4 regions of the Kluyvera georgiana genome follow, and region 2 is predicted to be linked to each of the others. Evidence: predicted binding sites of a transcription regulator. Region 2 holds the regulator's gene; each other region holds the start of a gene.
The links. The regulator Fur, encoded in region 2, represses iron uptake genes when iron is present. The targets are predictions, from matches to a motif close to ATAATAATGAGAACNACTATCAA.
Positions count from the first base shown of each region.

Region 1 (5,582 bases), 2.1 Mb from region 2:
GCCGCCCGTCAACTCGACAGCTTTACGTTGGGGCTATAGCTCAGCTGGGAGAGCGCTTGCATGGCATGCAAGAGGTCAGCGGTTCGATCCCGCTTAGCTCCACCAAATCCTGCTCCCATCAGGTTTTGGAACGTAAAGGTACTGTGGGGCTATAGCTCAGCTGGGAGAGCGCTTGCATGGCATGCAAGAGGTCAGCGGTTCGATCCCGCTTAGCTCCACCAAAATTTGAAACCCTCGCCTGACGGCGGGGGTTTTTTTCATCCTTGTTGTGTACAAAAATACAGCGGTTTACGTTCAAAAGTCCGGTACAGATCAGGATTTTATCGCTTAAACTTGCGCCAACAAATTCGCGACCATAATATTTAAAGAGTCAAATTACGTACGATAAAGGATATCGGCTGATACGCATGACGGTGATAAGGACTAACCCACTCAGGAAATTCTGCTTGGCTCTTATATTGAGCCTGGTGGCTATTCCATTTTCCAGATATATCTCTCCTACCGCTTTTTATGATGGGCATTCTGTATATCTGGCCTGGCTACCGCTTGGCGTAATGATTGCATTGATCATGCTTTTTGGTCGTCATGCTATTGCCCCATTAGCGATTGGTTTTACCGTCACTAACTATTGGCAACTGCATTTATCACCCTTCTATTCATTAACGTTGCTATTCTGTCAGTTGGCCGCTGTATGCATCTCCTGCGTTATTCTACGCTATACGCTCGGACGCCGGTGGCGGCATGGTAATCCCATAAAAAACATTGGTTTGAATGTTTTTTGGTTGGGCTTTGTGACCCCGATTATGGGCAAGGTTCTGATGTACGTTACCGGTGAGATAATTGACATCCCGGAGTTAATGTACAGTTATTTTAATATAACATCCGTTATTTATTCTATTGTTGATATACAGGGGCTGGTTTGTGCATCACTGATATTTACTCGTCTTTTTTATTACCCGTTCAGGATGTTCTTGAACCCACGTTATGCCAGGGCATTCTGGTATCGTAATATTGCTTGTTACACCAATCTTAGAAATAAGATATTTATTACCTGTTGGTTTATTAGCCTGATAGGTATGATGATATTTTTGTGTGCGCCGTTTGGCGATTATTATTTTGCGGGTTATCTGGTTCCGGCTATATTTATCTTTTTCTCTTTTGGCATCAGCCAGTTGGCTTACCCGCTGGTCGTCATGACCTGGACGGTTTCCGCCTTCCTGCTGGTGATGTACAACAAAAACTTCCTCCACGGTATACAAACTCAGTATTCGCTGGCTTTTATTCTGTCGTCGCTGATCTCCTTCACGGTGTGCCTGCTTTACCTGCTGCAGGTATACCATCGCAGCCAGCGACTGCAGGCAAAGTGGCAGGCGCAGGCCATGCAGGACCCGATAACTGGCTTACCGAACCTGCGTGCGCTGGAGGAGTATATGATGACGCCGCGCGCAGGCGCGATCAGCCTGTGTTGTCTGCACATTGGCAACCTCGACTTCCTCAGCCGTCACTATGGCATGATGATGCGTATGCATTGCAAACGCAGCGTCACACACATCCTACAGCCGATACTGTTCAGTGAAGAGAAGTTGTTTCAGCTGCCGGGTAATGAACTGCTGCTGGTGCTGAACGGCCCGGATACCGAAGCCCGGCTGAATCATCTGATTAATTTTCTAAGCAATAAAGAGATTCACTGGAACAATGCGGTTCTGAACCTGGAATATGCGATCTCCTGGGCGCCGGTGAGCCCGCGGGATAAAAATATGCACCATATGCTGGGGCAACTGAGCTGGTTGGTGGAGCAGGCCGATGAAGGGAATCAAATCCTGAAGCTGGATAACGGTCACGTTGACGCTTTCGATCAAAGCAGCGAACAGGTTGTGCTGTTAAATCGGGTTAAAAACGCGCTGGACTGGGGCGGTTTTGTGCTTTACGCACAGCCTATCAGAAAACCTTCTGGTGAAGGTTACTACGAGATCCTAAGCCGCCTCGTTGACGCTGACGGCATGGTGACGCCGGACAAATTTATCCCTGTTCTCGCGCAGTTTAACCTCAGCAAACGTTTTGACATGCAGGTGCTGGAGTACCTGTTCAGCTCGCTGGACGAGCTTCCCAATAAGAACTTCTCGGTGAATCTGATGCCGTACACCTTGATGCAAAAGGGTAGCGCCGCCGAGATTATCGCGCTATTCCGCCGTTATCACGTCGATGTTAAGCGCATTATTATTGAGATTACCGAAGAGCAGGCATTCTCCAACTCGGATGTCAGCGTCGCTAATATCCAGCAGTTGCGTCAGTTTGGCTGCCTGATTGCGATTGATGACTTCGGTACCGGCTACGCGAACTACGAGCGCCTGAAGCGACTGGAAGCTGACATCATCAAGATAGACGGCTGCTTCGTCCGCGATGTTTTAAACAATCCGATGGATGCGATGATTATTCGCTCTATCTGCGAGATGGCGAAGCTGCGAAATTTGTCCGTGGTGGCAGAATATGTCGAAACGGAAGAACAGCAACAGCTGCTGGAGCGCCTTGGCGTGCACTATATGCAGGGCTACCTGATTGATAAACCGCGTCCGCTCTGGCAGCTTGAGAACAAAAAAAAGGACCTGTAACAACGTTACAGGTCCTGATGTTAGCGACGGTGAATTACAGAACCAGCGCGGCGATAGACGCAGACAGTACGCTCACCAGCGTAGAACCGTAAACCAGCTTCAGGCCGAAGCGAGAAACCACGTTACCCTGTTCTTCGTTCAGACCTTTAATCGCACCCGCGATGATGCCGATGGAAGAGAAGTTGGCGAAGGAGACCAGGAACACGGAGATGATGCCGACCGCGCGCGGAGAGAGCTCAGCGGCGATTTTCTGCAGATCCATCATGGCAACGAATTCATTGGAAACCAGTTTGGTCGCCATGATGCTGCCCACCTGCAGGGATTCACTTGCCGGTACACCCATGATCCATGCAACCGGATAGAAAATGTAGCCCAGAATGCCCTGGAAGGAGATGCTGTAGCCAAACCAGCCGGTCACGGTGGCGAACAGGGCGTTCAGCGCGGCGATAAGGGCGATAAAACCGATCAGCATCGCAGCAACGATAATGGCCACTTTGAAACCTGCCAGAATGTATTCACCCAGCATTTCGAAGAAGCTCTGACCTTCGTGCAGGTTAGACATCTGAATGTTTTCTTCGCTGGCATCAACGCGGTACGGGTTGATAAGCGACAGAACGATAAAGGTGCTGAACATGTTCAGTACCAGCGCCGCGACAACGTACTTCGGCTCCAGCATGGTCATGTAGGCGCCAACGATAGACATCGACACGGTAGACATCGCCGTCGCCGCCATGGTGTACATGCGGTTACGGGACATTTTTCCGAGGATATCTTTATAGGCGATGAAGTTTTCAGACTGGCCCAGAATCAGGGAGCTGACGGCGTTGAAAGACTCCAGTTTGCCCATGCCGTTGATTTTCGAGAGCACGGTACCAATCGCGCGGATCACGATAGGCAGTACGCGAATGTGCTGCAGGATACCGATCAACGCAGAAATGAAGACGATAGGGCACAGGACTTTCAGGAAGAAGAAGGCCAGACCTTTATCGTTCATGCTACCGAAGACAAAGTTGGTCCCTTCATTAGCAAAGCCGAGAAGTTTTTCGAACATCTCGGAGAAGCCTCTGACAAAACCCAGACCGATATCGGAGTTCAGGAAGAACCAGGCCAACAGCACTTCAATAACCAGAAGCTGAATAACGTAACGAATGCGGATCTGTTTGCGGTTCGAACTGACCAGCAGGGCCAGAACAGCTACCACAACGAGCGCGAGAATAAAATGCAAGACGCGGTCCATATTTGCTCCAAACATGAGACGGGTTAAATTTTCGTGCACATTCTATGTAACATGATTAAATAAAACGAGATCTGTCTCTCACTATATTCAGAAGCTGTGAGCAAACTCAAAATTAGTGATCAAACATACATTTTTGTTATGTTGAGTAAATGTATGAAAAGTTTCCGTGTTGTACTACTCTCTTCTTAAGCGTATACCAAACCTTCCCAACCTCCAGTCTGGCTATTGGTTCCGGCTATCAGAATAATCATTATCACCTTGCTTAAATGAACTTGATAATCATTCTCATTCTGTTAGCCTAAAACATAGCAAAGGCTATGTTTTTGAGGCAGAGAATGACAAACAGTCGCATTGAAACTAACAGCTGTCGTACCGCACGCCGTATGCGGCTGGCGCTGATGGGGCCGGCATTTATTGCCGCGATCGGCTATATCGATCCGGGCAACTTTGCGACCAACATTCAGGCGGGCGCCAGCTTTGGCTACCAGTTGCTGTGGGTGGTAGTGTGGGCCAACCTGATGGCGATGCTGATTCAGGTGCTTTCAGCAAAGCTGGGTATCGCCACGGGGAAAAACCTCGCGGAGCAGATTCGCGACCATTACCCACGACCGGTGGTCTGGTTCTACTGGGTGCAGGCGGAAATTATCGCCATGGCGACCGATCTTGCCGAGTTTATCGGTGCGGCGATCGGCTTTAAGCTGATTCTGGGCATTTCGCTATTGCAGGGCGCGGTGCTGACCGGGATTGCCACCTTTTTGATTCTGATGCTTCAGCGCCGTGGGCAAAAACCGCTGGAAAAAGTTATCGGCGGCCTGCTGCTGTTTGTGGCTGCAGCCTATATCGTTGAGCTGGTGTTCTCTCAGCCCGCGCTGGCGCCGCTGACCAAAGGCATGCTCTTGCCATCGTTGCCAAACGGCGAGGCGGTCTACCTGGCGGCGGGCGTGCTGGGGGCAACCATTATGCCGCACGTTATTTATCTTCACTCATCGCTGACCCAGCATCTGCACGGCGGCAGCGCTAAAGAGCGCTATCAGGCCACCCGCTGGGACGTCGCTATCGCCATGACCATCGCCGGCTTCGTGAACCTGGCGATGATGGCGACCGCCGCAGCGGCTTTCCATTTCCACGGACATACCGGGATTACCGATCTCGATCAGGCCTACCTGACGCTTGAACCGCTGCTCAGCCATGCGGCGGCGACTATTTTTGGCCTCAGCCTGATCGCGGCCGGTCTCTCCTCTACGGTGGTGGGTACGCTTGCCGGCCAGGTGGTGATGCAGGGCTTTATTCGCTTTCACATTCCGCTCTGGTTCCGCCGTGCGGTCACCATGCTGCCGTCGTTTATTGTCATTCTGATGGGGCTGGATCCGACGCGTATTCTGGTGATGAGCCAGGTGCTGTTGAGCTTTGGGATTGCGCTGGCGCTGGTTCCGCTGCTGATTTTCACCAGCGACCGCAAGCTGATGGGCGAACTGGTCAACACGCGGTGGATTAAACGCCTCGGCTGGGCGATCGTTGCGGTGGTGGTGGCGCTGAACGGCTGGCTGCTGCTGGGAACCCTGCTGAATTAATTGCCCGATTGCCGTGACCCGCGACAGGTCACGGTTTTTCTGGCGTTTTTTCGTTACGCTGTGTTTTGCGTTTAACCTCAGCGAACGTTCATGAACTCTTTTGATCTCTCTTTTCTCAAATACCTTCAGGATAACAGCCCGCTCGCGGTCGATAGCGCGGTGCTG
Region 1 is NZ_CP158865.1:1,394,665-1,400,246, forward strand. It holds tRNA gene ABTW00_RS06675 (tRNA-Ala) at 30-105, shown strand; tRNA gene ABTW00_RS06680 (tRNA-Ala) at 146-221, shown strand; gene ABTW00_RS06685 (EAL domain-containing protein) at 408-2,609, shown strand; gene nupC (nucleoside permease NupC) at 2,644-3,846, opposite strand; gene ABTW00_RS06695 (Nramp family divalent metal transporter) at 4,182-5,417, shown strand; gene ABTW00_RS06700 (hypothetical protein) at 5,508-5,582, shown strand, end outside.
Region 1: ABTW00_RS06695 (Nramp family divalent metal transporter) is a predicted target of Fur. The motif match lies at 4,119-4,141, and genes of this name have one in related genera.

Region 2 (5,582 bases):
ACGTCGAATGGTTAGGTTTTCACTGGTCTGGCAACGTTCGCTACTCCTCGGACTACTTCGATCAACTGCACGCCTATGCCGTTGAGCTTATCAATAAAGGTCTGGCCTACGTTGATGAACTGACGCCGGAACAGATCCGTGAATACCGCGGCTCGCTGACTGCGCCGGGCAAAAACAGCCCGTACCGCGATCGCAGCGTGGAAGAGAACCTGGCGCTGTTCGAAAAAATGCGTACCGGTGGCTTTGCGGAAGGTACTGCCTGCCTGCGCGCCAAAATCGATATGGCTTCACCGTTCATTGTTATGCGTGACCCGGTGCTGTACCGCATTAAATTTGCCGATCACCACCAGACCGGCACCAAGTGGTGCATCTACCCGATGTACGACTTCACCCACTGCATTAGCGATGCGCTGGAAGGTATCACTCATTCCCTGTGTACGCTGGAGTTCCAGGACAACCGTCGTCTGTACGACTGGGTGCTGGACAACATCACCATTCCGGTTCACCCGCGCCAGTACGAATTCTCGCGCCTGAATCTGGAATACACCGTGATGTCCAAGCGCAAGCTGAATCAGCTGGTGATGGAAAAACACGTAGAAGGCTGGGACGACCCGCGTATGCCGACCATCTCCGGTCTGCGTCGTCGTGGTTACACCGCAGCGTCCATCCGTGAGTTCTGCAAGCGCATCGGCGTGACCAAGCAGGACAACACCATTGAGATGGCATCGCTGGAATCCTGCATTCGCGAAGATCTCAACGAAAACGCGCCGCGCGCGATGGCGGTTATCGATCCGGTAAAACTGGTTATCGAAAACTACCCGCAGGGCGAAAGCGAAATGGTTTCCATGCCTAATCATCCGAATAAACCGGAAATGGGCAGCCGCGAAGTGCCGTTTAGCGCTGAAATCTGGATCGATCGCGCAGACTTCCGTGAAGAAGCCAATAAGCAGTACAAGCGTCTGGTGATGGGTAAAGAAGTGCGTCTGCGTAACGCCTACGTGGTGAAAGCAGAGCGCGTGGAGAAAGATGCCGAAGGCAATATCACCACCATCTTCTGTACCTATGATGCTGAAACCCTGAGCAAAGATCCGGCCGATGGCCGCAAAGTGAAAGGGGTGATTCACTGGGTTAGCGCTGCACATGCGTTGCCGGTGGAAATTCGCCTTTACGATCGTCTGTTCAGCGTGCCTAACCCAGGCGCAGCAGAAGACTTCCTTGCGGTGATGAACCCAGAGTCGTTGGTTATCAAGCAGGGCTATGCTGAGCCGTCTCTGCAGGCCGCTGAGGCCGGTAAAGCGTACCAGTTCGAGCGTGAGGGTTACTTCTGCCTCGATAGCCGCTACAGCACGGCAGAGAAGCGGGTCTTTAACCGTACCGTTGGTTTACGTGATACCTGGGTTGGCTAAGCCAGTCACGAGCTAATTTTAAAACGCCGCTTTGCGGCGTTTTTTTTTGCCAATCCTGATCCCCCTCCAATGGAAGTGCTGCTCATCGATATATCCCCTCTATGATCTATAGTTTCGCGTAGCGAATTAATATGAATTTCCTGCCTCTAAGATTTTCTCTTTTTGTCACACTCTTTGTTATAAGCCGGACATGTAAACGGTCTCATTAACATTTGATTCAGGCCCCGCAAGGTCTGGCGCGGAAAAATGTTAACAACGCATTACGTTACACATTGAAACCAAATATGTGCGCTTTGTCATAATCCTGCACTCTTGTTGCGGAAAAGGATTGATAATTCGCGTCGCGAAAAATAGTCTATCAGTGTACTGAAACACCTTTTTCCAGAAGTTCATTTTTTTTAGCGTTTTATTTTTTGCTTCTGCTTTGCAGCGGCATTTTTAAAAGTCAAAGAGGATATAACTATGCGTACGTTTAGTGGCAAACGTAGTACGCTGGCGCTGGCTATCGCCGGTGTGACAGCAATGTCAGGCTTTGTAATGACTCCGGAAGCGAAGGCAGAAGGGTTCATTGATGATTCAACATTAACCGGCGGCATCTATTACTGGCAGCGTGAGCGTGACCGTAAAGATGTGACCGATCACGACAAATATAAAACCAACCTTTCTCACTCCACCTGGAACGCCAACCTCGACTTCCAGTCAGGTTATGCGGCTGACATGTTCGGTATTGATATTGCGGCGTTTACCGCAATTGAAATGAACGAAAGTAGCGAAAGCGGTCACCCGAACGAAATTGCCTTCTCGTCAAAAAACAAAGGCTATAGCGAAGATTACAGCGGCGATAAGAGCGGTATCAGCCTGTATAAAGCGGCGGCTAAATTTAAACTTGGCCCAACCTGGGCGCGTGCGGGTTACATTCAGCCAACCGGTCAAACCCTGCTGGCGCCGCACTGGAGCTTTATGCCGGGTACCTACCAGGGCGCGGAAGCCGGGGCAAACTTTGACTACGGCGACAACGGCGCGCTGAGCTTCTCCTACATGTGGACCAACGAGTATAAGGCGCCATGGCACCTGGAGATGGATAACTTCTATCAGAATGATAAGAAGACCAAGGTGGATTACCTGCACTCTATCGGTGCGAAATACGATTTCAAAAATGACCTGGTGCTGGAAGCGGCATTCGGTCAGGCGGAAGGTTATGTGGACCAGTACTTCGCCAAAGCAAGCTACAAATTTGATATCCCTGGCGGCCCGCTGACCACCAGCTACCAGTTCTACGGTACCCGTGACAAAGTGAGCGATCACGGCGTGAACGATATTTACGACGGCACCGCGTGGCTGCAGGCGTTAACCTTCGGCTATAAACTGAACGAAGTTTTCGACTTCCGTCTGGAAGGAACCTGGGTTAAGGCCGACGGTCAGCAGGGCTACTTCCTGCAGCGTATGACCCCGACCTACGCTTCCTCAAACGGTCGTCTGGATATCTGGTGGGATAACCGCTCTGACTTCAACGCCAACGGTGAAAAAGCGGTCTTCTTCGGCGGTATGTATGACCTGAAGAACTGGAATCTTCCTGGCTGGGCAGTGGGTGCATCCTACGTCTATGCATGGGATGCGAAACCAGCGACCTGGCAGATGAACCCGGACGCATACTACAACAAAAACAATACGATCAGAGAATCTGCATACAGCCTGGATGCCATGTATACCGTACAGGAAGGTCGTGCGAAGGGTACCCTCTTCAAACTGCACTTCACTCAGTACGACAACCACTCCGATATCCCGAGCTGGGGCGGTGGTTACGGCAACATCTTCCAGGATGAGCGTGACGTGAAATTTATGGTTATCGCACCGTTCACCATTTTCTGATGCATGATGCGGCAGGGGAAGCCTCTGCCGCCGCTAAGAGGCTCATCGTATGAAAAAACTGATTATTGTTGCCCTGATGGCCGCTGGCCTTACCGCTTGCGCTCAGCCATCCGCGCCGAAAGAAGACAGTAAGCTGAAGGATGCCTACAGCGCGTGCATTAACACCGCTGAAGGCAATCCGGATAAAATCCAGGCCTGCCAGAGCGTACTGAACGTGCTGAAGCAAGAGAAACAGCACGAACAGTTTGCCAATCAGGAAAGCGTACGCGTGCTGGACTACCAGCAGTGTATTCAGGCAACCCGTACCGGTAACGACCAGGCCGTAAAAGCCAAATGCGATAAAATGTGGCAGGAAATTCGCAGTAACAACGCCACAAAATAGCGATTGTTGTTATAGCAAAAAGGGCGGAGAGTTTTCTCCGCCCTTTTTGCGTTACAGGGTTGGCTCTCCGCTGGAGCAGGCGGATGACAAGCTCGCTTTCCTGACGGGCAAAGTTGCTTTTACCATACGCAAGGTGAGGCGAATTGATCAGATTGCGCCCATAAAAAAAGCCAACCTTCAGGCTGGCTTTTCAGGCATCACGAAACGTTATTTTTCAACGCCATCATGCGCATGTTCATCTTCACGGCAGTCGCCTTCTGCACAGTGGCCGTAAAGATAAAGACTGTGGTTGGTCAGACGAATTCCGTGTTTGGCGGCAATTTCACGCTGACGAGCTTCGATAGATTCGTCGCTGAACTCGATCACTTTGCCACAGTCGAGGCAGATCAGGTGATCGTGGTGATGCTGCTGAGTCAGTTCGAAAACGGATTTGCCGCCTTCGAAGTTATGACGGGTCACGATGCCCGCGTCGTCAAACTGGTTCAGAACACGATAAACCGTGGCCAGGCCAATTTCTTCACCCATGTCGATCAGGCGTTTGTATAAGTCTTCCGCGCTGACATGGTGGTTATCCGGTTCCTGAAGAACTTCCAGAATCTTTAACCGTGGAAGTGTGACTTTCAGGCCAGCCTTCTTTAATGCGGTATTATTGTCAGTCATGCGGAATCTGTCCTGTTGCTAAACGATTAACTTCCATCAGCGAAAGTATCACAGAGAATTCACCCGTTTTAATGCGTCTCATTATAGAATGACCCTGGCTAAATGAAAACAGCAAGGCTTGGGTAAACTAAGCTTTCAAAAACGAGGCGTCACCGACAAACAGAGCGATGAACCTACGCTAAATCAGAAGATATTGTACAGGTATGCGCTGAAAAGTTAAAAAAATGTAGCTATTATTTTGATTGCTTTTACCTATTAATGAGGCGCGATTTGTTATCGCGCCTCAATATCATCAGGCGTTTTTGATTTCGTCGAGGTGCAGTTCTTCAGCAACCTGCTTAACCCATTTTTCAACGCGTTCAGCGGTCAGCTCCGGCTGACGGTCTTCGTCAATCGCCAGACCCACGAAGTGGTCGTCATCGGCCAGGCCTTTCGACGCTTCGAAGTGGTAGCCTGCGGTTGGCCAGTGACCAACGATGGTCGCGCCGTTTGGCTCAATGATGTCGCGGATAGTGCCCAACGCATCGCAGAAGTATTCCGCGTAGTCTTCCTGATCGCCACAGCCGAACAGGGCGACCAGCTTACCGTTGAAGTCAACTTCTTCCAGAGACGGGAAGAAATCGTCCCAGTCGCACTGGGCTTCACCGTAGTACCAGGTTGGGATGCCCAGCAGCAGGATATCGTAGCCTGCCAGGTCTTCTTTGCTGCTCTTGGCAATGTCGTGAACGTCAGCGACATCTTTACCAAGCTGTTTTTGAATCATTTTTGCGATATTTTCGGTGTTCCCGGTGTCGCTACCGAAGAAGATGCCAACGATTGCCATGAGTAAAATAACCTCTTGAAACTTAATGATATGGTGGTGGCTTATTGCCCACAGATAAGGGCAATCATAGCAGAACAGAGAAGCGTGCGGAAACAGCTATCGTGCCGTACTGCACACTCTGCTACATGAAAGTGTGTTCTGGGGGATATTTCAGACTTTCCCTTGCCCGTGCAGCAGCGCCAGTTGGCTCATCAGCATCTCTTCGATGAGTTCGCTGCGGCTCATGTCACGGGCGGCCGCCAGCTCGTTGAGCGCATCAACGGCGTCGCTGTTGAGCTTCAGCTCGACGCGCTTAAGCCCGCGAACTTTGTCGCGTTTGAGCTGATTACGCTTATTAATGCGGAGCTGTTCGTCACGCGAAAGCGGATTGGTTTTGGGTCTTCCCGGCCGACGCTCATTTGCGAACAAATCTAATGTCGTACGGTCCGTTTGTTCTTTTGCC
Region 2 is NZ_CP158865.1:3,493,755-3,499,336, reverse strand. It holds gene glnS (glutamine--tRNA ligase) at 1-1,406, shown strand, start outside; gene chiP (chitoporin ChiP) at 1,869-3,275, shown strand; gene chiQ (ChiQ/YbfN family lipoprotein) at 3,325-3,657, shown strand; gene fur (ferric iron uptake transcriptional regulator) at 3,865-4,317, opposite strand; gene fldA (flavodoxin FldA) at 4,610-5,140, opposite strand; gene ybfE (LexA regulated protein) at 5,291-5,582, opposite strand, start outside.

Region 3 (5,582 bases), 1.4 Mb from region 2:
CACTACGGTGATCAGCTACCTGAACGATGCCGCGTTGGGGGGCTATTCGCTTGCTCAGGCGACGTCATTCATCGCGCTGTACTGGGGGGGAGCGCTCGCTGGACGCTTTCTTTATGGCCTATTAGCACGTTATTGCCGTGTACGGCTGCTGTTTTGTCTCTGTACGACAGGAGCCATGCTGTTGACGGTGGCGGCAATGGTTCTTGCCAACCGTACCGGCGGCTACTGTTTGGTTGCCGTAGGGCTGATGAACTCAGTGATGTATCCGGTCATTTTCTCTCGCACATTGTCTGGTCTTGAAGGCTATTCCGCGCCGATCTCTGCATGCCTGATCATGGCGGGAATTGGCGGAGGGGTGCTGCCTTTTATCCAGGGAATGGCGATTGATTCAGTAGGGTTAAGGTTTAGCTTTTTGGTTCCCGCCCTGGGATATGTTTTTTTACTGATTAACGGGCTTAAGGACAAAGTCAAAGTAACACAATTCGTTGATAACTATTAATTTAAGGTGATACCAATGAAAAAAATATTCATTGCTAATATTGCCGCGTTTTTCCTCTGTTCTTCTGTTGTTGAGGCTGCGGAGCATTATTCATATCGTGTGGCATTTATGCCAGATATCCATTTTCATGATGTTTATGGTCAATTTCAGGACGGTGCCTTCCACGGACTGAAAAACAGCAAAAGCGGGCAAAATGCGATGATTCGCACGATGTACGCCCAGCTAACGTCAACCAGATTATTCAATGAAAACTATTTCGCCCTGCGGGCCGCACTGGACGATGCGGGCAAGAAAGGCATCAAACTGATCGCGCTACCCGGTGACTTTAGCGACGATGGTCAACCGGTGCATATTCGGGGGCTGGTGAAGCTACTTGAAGAGTACCAGCAAAAATATGGTATGCGTTTTTTTGCGACGCCGGGTAACCACGATCCCAATCGACCCTTTGACCTACCGGGCGGTGAAGAGGATTTCCTTGGCGCGGGTGGCAAAACGCAGCGCATTTTTAGTGCCGGAGCCCATGAGTGTAAAGGCTACCGGGGCAAGACTGCGGTGATTGCAACGGGCGCCGAGCTGCCCACAATTTGCAGCGAAGAGATGGTGAGTAGCGGCTATGAATACATTATGAAAATGATGTCGCCGTTTGGTATGAACCCTCAACCGAATGATATTTATTGGGAAACGCCATATTCCACTTATGATGAGACAAGCTATTCCTATGCGAAAGCGCAACAGGCAAGCGACTTCCATCAGCGGCAGTATGAAATTTGTGCGCAGGGAACCGGCGGAAAATATCGCCAGCCGGGCTATGGCCCCTGTTTCACGGTGGCGGACAGTAGTTATCTCGTTGAACCCGTCCCGGGGCTCTGGCTGATGGCGGTGGATGCGAATGTGTACCTCCCCCGCGAAAACGCCGACCTGACCAAACCGGAGTCGGCAAATAATTTCGCGGGCTCGGGAGATGCGGGCTACAACAAGATGCTCACCCACAAGCAACAAACGGTGGCCTGGATGACGTCCGTCGCCCAGCGCGCCAGAGCGAATAATAAAACGTTAGTCACTTTCAGCCATTTCCCGATGGTTGAGTTTGATAACGGCGCAGCAGCGGATCTGGAAGCCATCTTTGGTAAAGGAAAATTCCAGCTGGCTCGGGCGCCAAAAGAAGATACCAGCCATGCACTGGCTAAAACGGGTATTGGCGTACATGTGGGCGGTCATATGCATTTTAATGATACCGGGGTACGCAAATATCCGGACGGCAGCCTGCTTTTTAATATTCAGGCCCCTTCAATGGCGGCATATGTACCCGCTTATAAGATCCTCGATTTTGTTAGTCGCACCCGCATTGATGTGCAGACCGTTATTCTGGACAGCGTCCCGCGTTTCAATGAGCTTTTTGAACACTACCAGCAGGAATGGGATCATCTGAACATGACTCATTCTCCGCATTTGTGGAATAAGGCCGTGTTGGGGGCGAAGAACTACTATGACTTTACCAATTGGCATATCACCGAACTGACCCGTTTACGCTTCATTCCCGAAGAGTGGCCATGTGATATCCGCCAGATGCTGTTCAGCCTGAATGGCGCAGAGATGTTGATATTGAGCCAGATAAGCAGCCATAGCGATTTTCAGAGCGTATTGAGCGTGCCCGTTAGCGATGATCATGCCATTTGCGCTAAAGGCGTCACGCCACCCGTGCGGGATGTCCGTCAACAATATCTGAAAAAAAATGCTGCTGCATGGCATCGGGCGGAACAGAAAGCACAAAGCCTGGCGCAAAATACGGGCATGAAGCTGGCCGATTTTTCTGAATGGAATGGCTTCGATCTCGCCGTCGATTTTTACCGTCTGCGCAATGCCGATGAGCTGGCGCTGCGCGATATTTCCGCCACGCGATTACGTCAGTATCAGCTGCTTACACGTGTGCTGGCCGAGTCGTTACCGGCGTCGATGCCGGCGCTTACGGCGAACAGTGATTTTGAGACAATCTATCGTCTGCGTTTTGGCAGTATTTTTACGGTGATCGACAAGTATTTGCAGGGCAATCCTTCCAGAAACTTCCATCTGGATTTGGAGACGGGAGAAATTTCAGCACGTTAAACGCTGCTGTGAGGCTGCCTTTTCATCAAGAGGCCGCCTCACAGGAGAGGTGCTGACCTGGGCAGTACGTGGTGTAATCGACTGTTCTGGTTAACAAAAAATGGGCTATCCACTAAAGTTATAACCTTATAAAAACTACGGCATTGATAATCATTTTCAATATCATTTAATTAACTATAATGAACCAACTGATTACGCGGCGTTTACAGGTTTGCCGCCCGACAATAATGGAGATGATTATGAGCTATACCCTGCCGTCACTGCCTTATGCGTACGATGCCCTGGAACCGCACTTCGACAAACAGACGATGGAAATCCATCACAGCAAACACCATCAGGCTTACGTGAACAACGCTAACGCAGCGCTGGAAAGCCTGCCGGAGTTCGCTTCTCTGTCTGCTGAAGAACTGATCGCGAAACTGGACCAGCTGCCGGCCGACAAGAAAACCGTTCTGCGTAACAACGCTGGCGGCCACGCTAACCACAGCTTCTTCTGGAAAGGCCTGAAAAAAGGCACCACCCTGCAGGGTGATCTGAAAGCGGCTATCGAGCGTGACTTCGGTTCCGTTGACAACTTCAAAGCTGAATTTGAAAAAGCAGCAGCAACTCGCTTCGGCTCCGGCTGGGCGTGGCTGGTGCTGAAAGGCGACAAACTGGCGGTGGTTTCTACCGCAAACCAGGATTCCCCGCTGATGGGTGAAGCCGTTTCCGGCGCTTCCGGCTTCCCGATCGTGGGCCTGGACGTTTGGGAACACGCTTACTACCTGAAATTCCAGAACCGCCGCCCGGACTACATCAAAGAGTTCTGGAACGTGGTGAACTGGGACGAAGCAGCTGCGCGTTTCGCCGCTAAAAAATAATTTGCATTGCACCTCTGTAGAAGCGAGTCTGATGACTCGCTTTTTTTGTATCCGCGTAAGGAGCAGCAGATGCATTATCCGGTAGACGTGTTTATTGGCAAAATCCGCGACTATGACGGCAGTCGCCCAAGCGCCATTGCAAAGGTCCAGATGGATGGCGAACTGGAACTCACCGAGCTGGGATTGTTGGGTGATGAACAGGCCGAGAAAAAAATCCACGGTGGGCCCGACCGCGCGCTGTGTCAGTTCCCCCGCGAACATTATGAAGACCTGATTCGTGAATTCCCCGAACAGGCAGCCCTGTTTTGCGCCCCGGCGTTTGGTGAGAACCTGTCGACGAAAGGGATGACCGAGCACAACGTGTTTATCGGTGATATTTACCGCTGGGGTGAGACGTTGATTCAGGTGACTCAGCCCCGCTCTCCGTGTTTTAAACTCAATTTCCACTTTGCTATCAGTGATATGGCTTCTCAGATGCAGCGCAGCGGCAAGGTGGGCTGGCTGTACCGGGTGATTGCGCCGGGTAAGGTTTCTACTGACGATCCGCTGGCGCTGGTGTCGCGCCTGAGCGATGTTTCGGTGTATGACGCCGCCGCCATTGCCTGGCATATGCCGTTCGATGACGACCAGTATCACCGCCTGCTGAGCGCAGCCGGATTGTCAGTTAGCTGGAGCAGAACCATGCAGAAGCGCCGCCTGAGCGGAAGAATTGAAGATAACAGCCGAAGATTGTGGGGCAAGTAGGCCTGATAAGCGTAGCGCCATCAGGCGGTCAAACGCCCATGGCCAAAAAAAATCGGCCTGCATATGCAGGCCGATGGTTTTTAGGTTCGCTTGTAAAGCGGTAGCCACAGCGTGAGCCGCAACCCGCCAAGCGGGCTGTCGTCGGCCTTCACCCAGCCGCGATGCTGTTGCATGGCGCTTTCGACAATCGCCAGCCCCAGCCCGGTGCCGCCAGATTCACGGTCTCGCGCCTCATCGGTGCGATAGAACGGACGGAAAATCTGCTCGCGATCTTCCGGGCTTACGCCTGGGCCGTCGTCATCAACGTGAACGGTGACGCCGTCTTTATCCACCGAGAAGCTCACGGCGATCTTCGTGTGCGAGTAGCGCAGTGCGTTACGGACGATGTTCTCCAACGCGCTTTCCAGCGCGTTCGGGTTGCCATACAGCGGCCACGGCCCCGGCGGATAGTCAACGTTGAACGATTTACCCATCTGTTCGGCTTCGAACGCGGCGTTATCCAACACCTCGCCCCACAGCTGATTCGCCTTCAGCGTCTCGCTCACCAGCGCGCTCTTCTGTTGATTGCGCGACATCACTAACATGTCGTTGATCATGCTATCCAGACGCTGCGCTTCTGTCTCGATGCGCTCCAGCTCTTTGCTTTCACCGCTGCGGCGACGCAGCAGCGCAGTGCCCAGTTGCAGACGCGTTAACGGCGTGCGCAGCTCGTGGGAGATATCGGAGAGCAGACGCTGCTGGGAGGTCATCATCCGTTCCAGCGCCATGACCATCTGGTTAAAGCTGGCCCCTGCCGCCAGAAACTCCTGCGGCCCGGATTCCAGTTCGGGATGCTGACGCAGGTTGCCCTGGGCGACTTCATCCGCGGCGTTTTTCAGCTTACGCGCCGGTTTTGCCAGGCTCCACGCCAGCCACAGCAGCAGCGGCGCGCTGACCAGCATGGTGACGATCAGCAGCAACAGCGGCCGGTCGAACAGCAGGTTGATAAAGTCAGACTGCGAACTGCTGGCCGGACGGATCAGGTACAACTGATAGTTATCTTCACCGTCACGAATTGAAAATGGCCCGACTAACTCCACGCGCCCGTATTTCTTCTTCTGCGGATGGTCGGCGTTGTCCGACTGCCCGATAAAGTTACGGATAATCTGCATTTCGTTGCGTTCTGCGCCAATCACGCGACCTTCGCTGGTGACCAGCAGCAGACGCTGGCCCGGCGGAGCCCATTTATCAATTGCGCGGAACAGCCGACGCCACCACATCAAATCGTTGGGGGGATCGTTGGCCAGCTCTTCTTCAACGTGCTGTTCAATCATGATGCCCTGACGCTGCTCGCTATCGAGCAGTTCGGTCATCTGACGCGAGTCGAGCTTGGGTAA
Region 3 is NZ_CP158865.1:4,863,902-4,869,483, reverse strand. It holds gene ABTW00_RS23015 (MFS transporter) at 1-499, shown strand, start outside; gene ABTW00_RS23010 (metallophosphoesterase) at 515-2,602, shown strand; gene sodA (superoxide dismutase [Mn]) at 2,842-3,462, shown strand; gene yiiM (6-hydroxyaminopurine reductase) at 3,469-4,206, shown strand; gene cpxA (envelope stress sensor histidine kinase CpxA) at 4,287-5,582, opposite strand, start outside.
Region 3: sodA (superoxide dismutase [Mn]) is a predicted target of Fur. The motif match lies at 2,746-2,768, and genes of this name have one in related genera.

Region 4 (5,582 bases), 2.2 Mb from region 2:
ACCAGAACAAATTGCCGGTAGCGAAGAAGTGTGGGCGAACGGGGGTGAAGTGCTGGTGCTGAACTTTGAAGATGGTTGTTCAACGACCAATATTATCAAGAAAATTCAGAAGGATAGCGGTAAGTAACGCTTTATTTATGCCGGATGGCGCTACGCTTATCCGGCCTACAATTTCTCGAGTATCCGATTTACAGGCCGGATAAGGCGTAGCCGCCATCCGGCACTCAACGATGATTACTCTTTCTCGTCAGCAGCCGGCGCCGCATCGCGGTTTTCCAGCTCGCTAATGCGTTGTTCCAGCAGCGCCAGCTTTTCACGCGTGCGCAGCAGTACCTGCGTTTGTACGTCAAACTCTTCGCGACTGACGACGTCAAGGCGCGTCAGCTGAGACTGGATCACCTGACGAACTTTCTTCTCAATGTCATCCCCGAACTCTCGCAGACCTTTCGGCATGGATTCGTGGACCTGGCGGGCGATTTGTTCAATTTTCTTCGGGTCGATCATCTCTGTTTCCCTGATTCAGTCGGCATTACCGCTATTGTAGTGTCTTCTCCCGATACGATAAACCAGAATTGTGCGAAGCTTATGCATTGCCGAAGATAGTCATTAGCGTTATAGTGAGTACGCTTATTCTCAGGGCGGGGCGAAATTCCCCACCGGCGGTAAATCAGCTACGGCTGAAAGCCCGCGAGCGCTTCAGAAATTTTCTGAAGGTCAGCAGATCCGGTGTAATTCCGGGGCCGACGGTTAAAGTCCGGATGGGAGAGAGTAACGATTCAGTTGGGTTTATCCCGCTCGCGTTATCTATTTGCCGCTTGTCGGCACTCCTAAGACTGCCCTGATTCTGGTAACCATAATTTTAATGAGGTTTTTTTACCATGAATCAGACGCTACTTTCCTCTTTTGGTACTCCGTTTGAACGCGTTGAAAACGCACTGATTGCCCTGCGCGAAGGCCGCGGCGCGATGGTGCTGGACGATGAAGATCGTGAGAACGAAGGCGACATGATCTTTGCCGCCGAAAACATGACCGTTGAACAAATGGCGCTGACTATCCGTCACGGTAGCGGCATCGTTTGTCTGTGTCTGACCGACGAACGCCGTAAACAGCTGGATCTGCCGATGATGGTGGAAAATAACACCAGCGCCTACGGCACCGGTTTTACCGTCACTATTGAAGCGGCACACGGCGTCACCACCGGCGTTTCCGCCGCTGACCGCCTGACCACCGTTCGTGCGGCAATCGCCGATAACGCGAAACCGTCCGACCTGAACCGTCCGGGCCACGTATTCCCGCTGCGCGCACAGCCAGGCGGTGTACTGACCCGTGGTGGTCACACCGAAGCGACTATCGATCTGGTCAGCCTGGCAGGCTTCAAACCGGCGGGTGTTCTGTGTGAATTGACCAACGACGATGGCACCATGGCGCGCGCGCCGGAGTGCATCGAGTTTGCGAAGAAACATAACATGGCGCTGGTGACCATCGAAGATCTGGTGGCTTATCGTCGTGAACATGAACGTAAAGCCAGCTGATTGACAGTAAATCGCAAATGATAAAACCCGGTTAGCTCAGCGACCCGGGTTTTTTTATCGCATTAGCCGATACCCATCGACTGCAACACCACCAGACTCATTCCCATCACCGACATACCGCACAGCACGCCGTAGCTGGGGTTATTGTTAGGATCAATCTCTTTCGCCAGCGGCATCAGCTCGTCCACGGAAAGGGCGACCATGATGCCGGCGACCGCTGCCATAATCGCCGCCATGACCACCGGCGACACCATGCTGCCAAGAATCGCCCAGGCCAGTACGCCGCCGAGGATTTCGGCCATGCCGGAAATGCCCGCCCAGAATACCGCTTTACGCTTTGAACCCGTGGCGGCGTAGACCGGCCCGGCGACCGCCAATCCTTCCGGGATATTGTGCAGCGCCACGGCCAGCGCAATGCCAAAGCCCAGCTCAAGATTATTGCTGGCGGTGACGAAAGTGGCGATCCCTTCCGGGAAGTTATGCAGGCTGATACCCAATGTTAGCAAAACGGCGGTGCGACGAATATTGCGCGGCAGCGGCTGCGTATTCTTTTGCATCAGATCCTGCGGATGGGCATGCGGCAGCACCCTGTCGAGGGCGAAGTAGCCAAGCAGGCCAAAGACAAACATGCCGTAGCCGAGCACCGGCGGCATGCCCGGCGCATCCAGCGCTGCCGGCAGCATCTCCATCAGGGCGATGAGCAGCATAATCCCGGCGGCAAAGCCGAGGGAAAACGCCAGCACGCGGTTAGAAGGCTTCTGGCCGATCACCCCAAGAAAAGCGCCGATGAACGTCGCCGCCCCGGCCAATAATGTCAGAATCAGTGGAACCGACATTGTTTACTCCTTATGATAATGATTATCATTCATAATATTGAAAATCGTTTTCCCTTGCGAGGGCTGAACGCACTCTTTACGTCATCCTTACATTCAAATTTTCTGAAGATCATCATCACGCTTATCTGAGTTTATCCTCACTGAAAACAGGTTAATGTGGTGTTATCAAATCAATGCCTCTGGAAGGATAACACCATGTCTCGTAGCCGAATGCCAGCACTGTTTTTAGGTCACGGTAGTCCCATGAACGTACTGGAAGATAACCTCTATACCCGTACCTGGCAGCACCTGGGCGAGACGCTGCCGCGCCCGAAAGCGATTGTCGTGGTCTCCGCGCACTGGTTTACCCGCGGCACGGGGGTGACGGCGATGGAAACGCCGAAGACCATTCATGACTTTGGCGGCTTCCCGCAGGCGCTGTACGATACCCATTACCCGGCGCCAGGTTCCCCTGAACTCGCGCAGCGGTTGGTTGAGCTGCTGGCTCCGGTACCGGTGGCGCTGGACAAAGAAGCGTGGGGCTTTGACCACGGTTCCTGGGGCGTGCTGATCAAAATGTACCCGAAGGCGGATATCCCGATGGTGCAGCTGAGCATCGACAGCACCAAACCGGCGGCGTGGCATTTTGAGATGGGCCGTAAGCTGGCCAGCCTGCGCGATGAAGGCATCATGCTGGTGGCGAGCGGCAACGTGGTGCACAACCTGCGCACCGCGAAATGGCACGGCGATTCTACGCCATACCCGTGGGCCAGCTCCTTTAGCGACTATGTGAAGGCGAATCTGGACTGGAAAGGGCCGACGGAGCAGCATCCGCTGGTGAACTACCTGTCGCATGAAGGCGGGTCGCTCTCTAACCCGACGGCGGATCACTTCCTGCCGCTGCTGTACGTGCTGGGGGCATGGGATGGCGAAGAGCCCATCACGATCCCGGTAGACGGTATCGAAATGGGCTCGCTGAGTATGCTGTCGGTGGTAATTGGCTGACGATTACTCGACGAAGATGTGCGGATAGAAGCGTGAAAGATCCTGAGTGATCAGCGCTCTGTCCTCACGAATACCGATTCCGGCTGGCTGATCGTTAATCAGCCAGCTGCCGATCAGCATATAGCTGTCGCCAAACTTCGGCAGCGGATGGAACTGCTGGACGATCATCCCTTCTTCGCCGTACGGGCCTTCGACCTGCTCGATGGTTTTGCCATTTTCAACGATCGAAATGTTCGCGCCTTCGCGAGAGAAGATCGGTTTCACCACAAATTTGTCCATCTGCGGATGATCGTCTTCGGCGAAGTAGGCCGGGAGCAGGTTCGGGTGATCCGGGAACATCTCCCACAGTAGCGGCAGCAGCGCTTTGTTAGAGATGATGCTCTTCCATGCCGGTTCCAGCCAGCGCACGCCAGCGTCTTCCAGCTTGGTGGAGAACATCTCGCGCAGCATATACTCCCACGGATAGAGCTTGAACAGATTGCCGATCACCTGATCCTGCAGATCGGTAAACTGACCTTTCTCACCCAGGCCGATATCTTCGATGTAGAGGAATTCGGTTGCGACACCTGCTTCCGCCGCACAGTCCTGCAGATACTGAACGGTGCCGCGATCTTCTACGGTATCGCGGCAGCAGGTCATGTGCAACAGCTGGAATCCGTGCTGTTCGCGCAGTTCGTTAAAGCGATCGATCAGCTTTTCCTGCAGGCTGTTGAACTGGTCGCTGCCTGCTGGCAGATTGCCCGCGTTCAGCTGATCTTCCAGCCAGATCCATTGGAAAAATGCCGCTTCATACAGCGAGGTTGGCGTGTCGGCGTTATTCTCCAGCAGCTTCGGCTCGCCCTTGCCGTCCCACGCCAGGTCCAGGCGCGAATAGAGCGACGGCTGGTTTGTCTGCCACGACTGGCGGACAAAGCCCCAGGTGTGCTTTGGAATCCGGAATTTAGCCATTAGCTCATCGCTGGCGATGACGCGCTCGACCACCTTCAGGCACATCTGGTGAATCTCTGCGGTGACGTCTTCCAGTTTTTCCACCTGCGCGAGGGTGAGCTTGTAGTACGCTTCCTCGCTCCAGTACGGCTCACCGTACATGGTATGGAAGTTAAAACCGTATTCGGTCGCCTTTTCACGCCAGTCCGGGCGTTCAACAATACTGATTCTTTCCATGGCGATCAGCCACCCATTGAGCGGGAGGTGGTGCCGGTGGCGCTACGCTGCATGGTGGACTGTTTCGCCACCGACTCACCGAAGCCGCCGCGGGTAACGGTGCTGGTGGTTGCCGGTTTCGGCGCCATGGCGGTTTTCGGCACGTTCATCGAACGGCCCGGTTGGGCTGCGCCGTAGTTTTTACCGCTGGCGTCGGTGTATTTACCGTAGGCCGGGCTGGACGGGTTCTTCGAGGTGAAGACCGGCTGCTGCTGGTAGCCGCCCATGCCGCCGCTCATCATGCGGCCCATCATATAACCCGCCATCAGCGGCATCCAGAAGCTGCCGCTGCTTTGCGCCTGCGCCTGGTTCTCACCGGTTGGGGCCATGCCCGCCTGGGCAGGTGCCTGCTGGCACTGGCCTTCGCCGAATTCGGCTACGCAGTCTTCACGGCTGGCGTATTTCGGCGCGGTGCGTTCGGCTTCTTTCAGCGCGTTGTTGAACGTTGTTGTACACTCCGCGCTTTTGCCCGGGTTGGCAGCGGAGCAGTCGTCCGCATTCTGATACAGCGTGACGGTTTCATCGGTTTTCTCACAGCCTGCGAGCATAAAGACGGCGGTGACGGCCAGTGCAACCGGTGTGAGATGGCGCGCGCCCCAGCTTTTACGGAAAGCGGCGTGCTGAATGTTGTTTGTCCGTTTCATTTTATTCTTCCTGGACCCAGTGGAATGGTATTGCAATAGCGCTCAGGATAGTGGATGAGTGGTCGAAAATGAAGCGAAGAAGCGGCGAAAGCGGGGGATCTTTACGTTGCCTTACGTTGGCGCAAAAAAAGGTCCGCACGGGGCGGACCTTGTTGCCTGCAAACGTCAGCCTTAGCGGAGACGCGCTTTGCTGGTGGCCGGAGAGGTGTAGCCGTCGGCTGTGGCATCCTGCTGCGCATTTTCAGGCGCAATGGTGGCATTGGCGGTCGAAACCGGTTTGCCCAGGGTGTTGTTCAGCGCCAGCAGATCCTGCTCGTTCAGCGTGCCCAGTGCATTTTTGATATTCAACTGGTTGATCAGATAGTTGTAACGCGCGCTGGAGA
Region 4 is NZ_CP158865.1:684,204-689,785, forward strand. It holds gene hldE (bifunctional D-glycero-beta-D-manno-heptose-7-phosphate kinase/D-glycero-beta-D-manno-heptose 1-phosphate adenylyltransferase HldE) at 1-127, shown strand, start outside; gene ubiK (ubiquinone biosynthesis accessory factor UbiK) at 235-504, opposite strand; FMN riboswitch at 626-774, shown strand; gene ribB (3,4-dihydroxy-2-butanone-4-phosphate synthase) at 879-1,532, shown strand; gene zupT (zinc transporter ZupT) at 1,595-2,368, opposite strand; gene ygiD (4,5-DOPA dioxygenase extradiol) at 2,564-3,352, shown strand; gene ABTW00_RS03325 (glutathionylspermidine synthase family protein) at 3,356-4,516, opposite strand; gene ABTW00_RS03330 (DUF1190 family protein) at 4,522-5,199, opposite strand; gene tolC (outer membrane channel protein TolC) at 5,371-5,582, opposite strand, start outside.
Region 4: zupT (zinc transporter ZupT) is a predicted target of Fur. The motif match lies at 2,375-2,397, and genes of this name have one in related genera.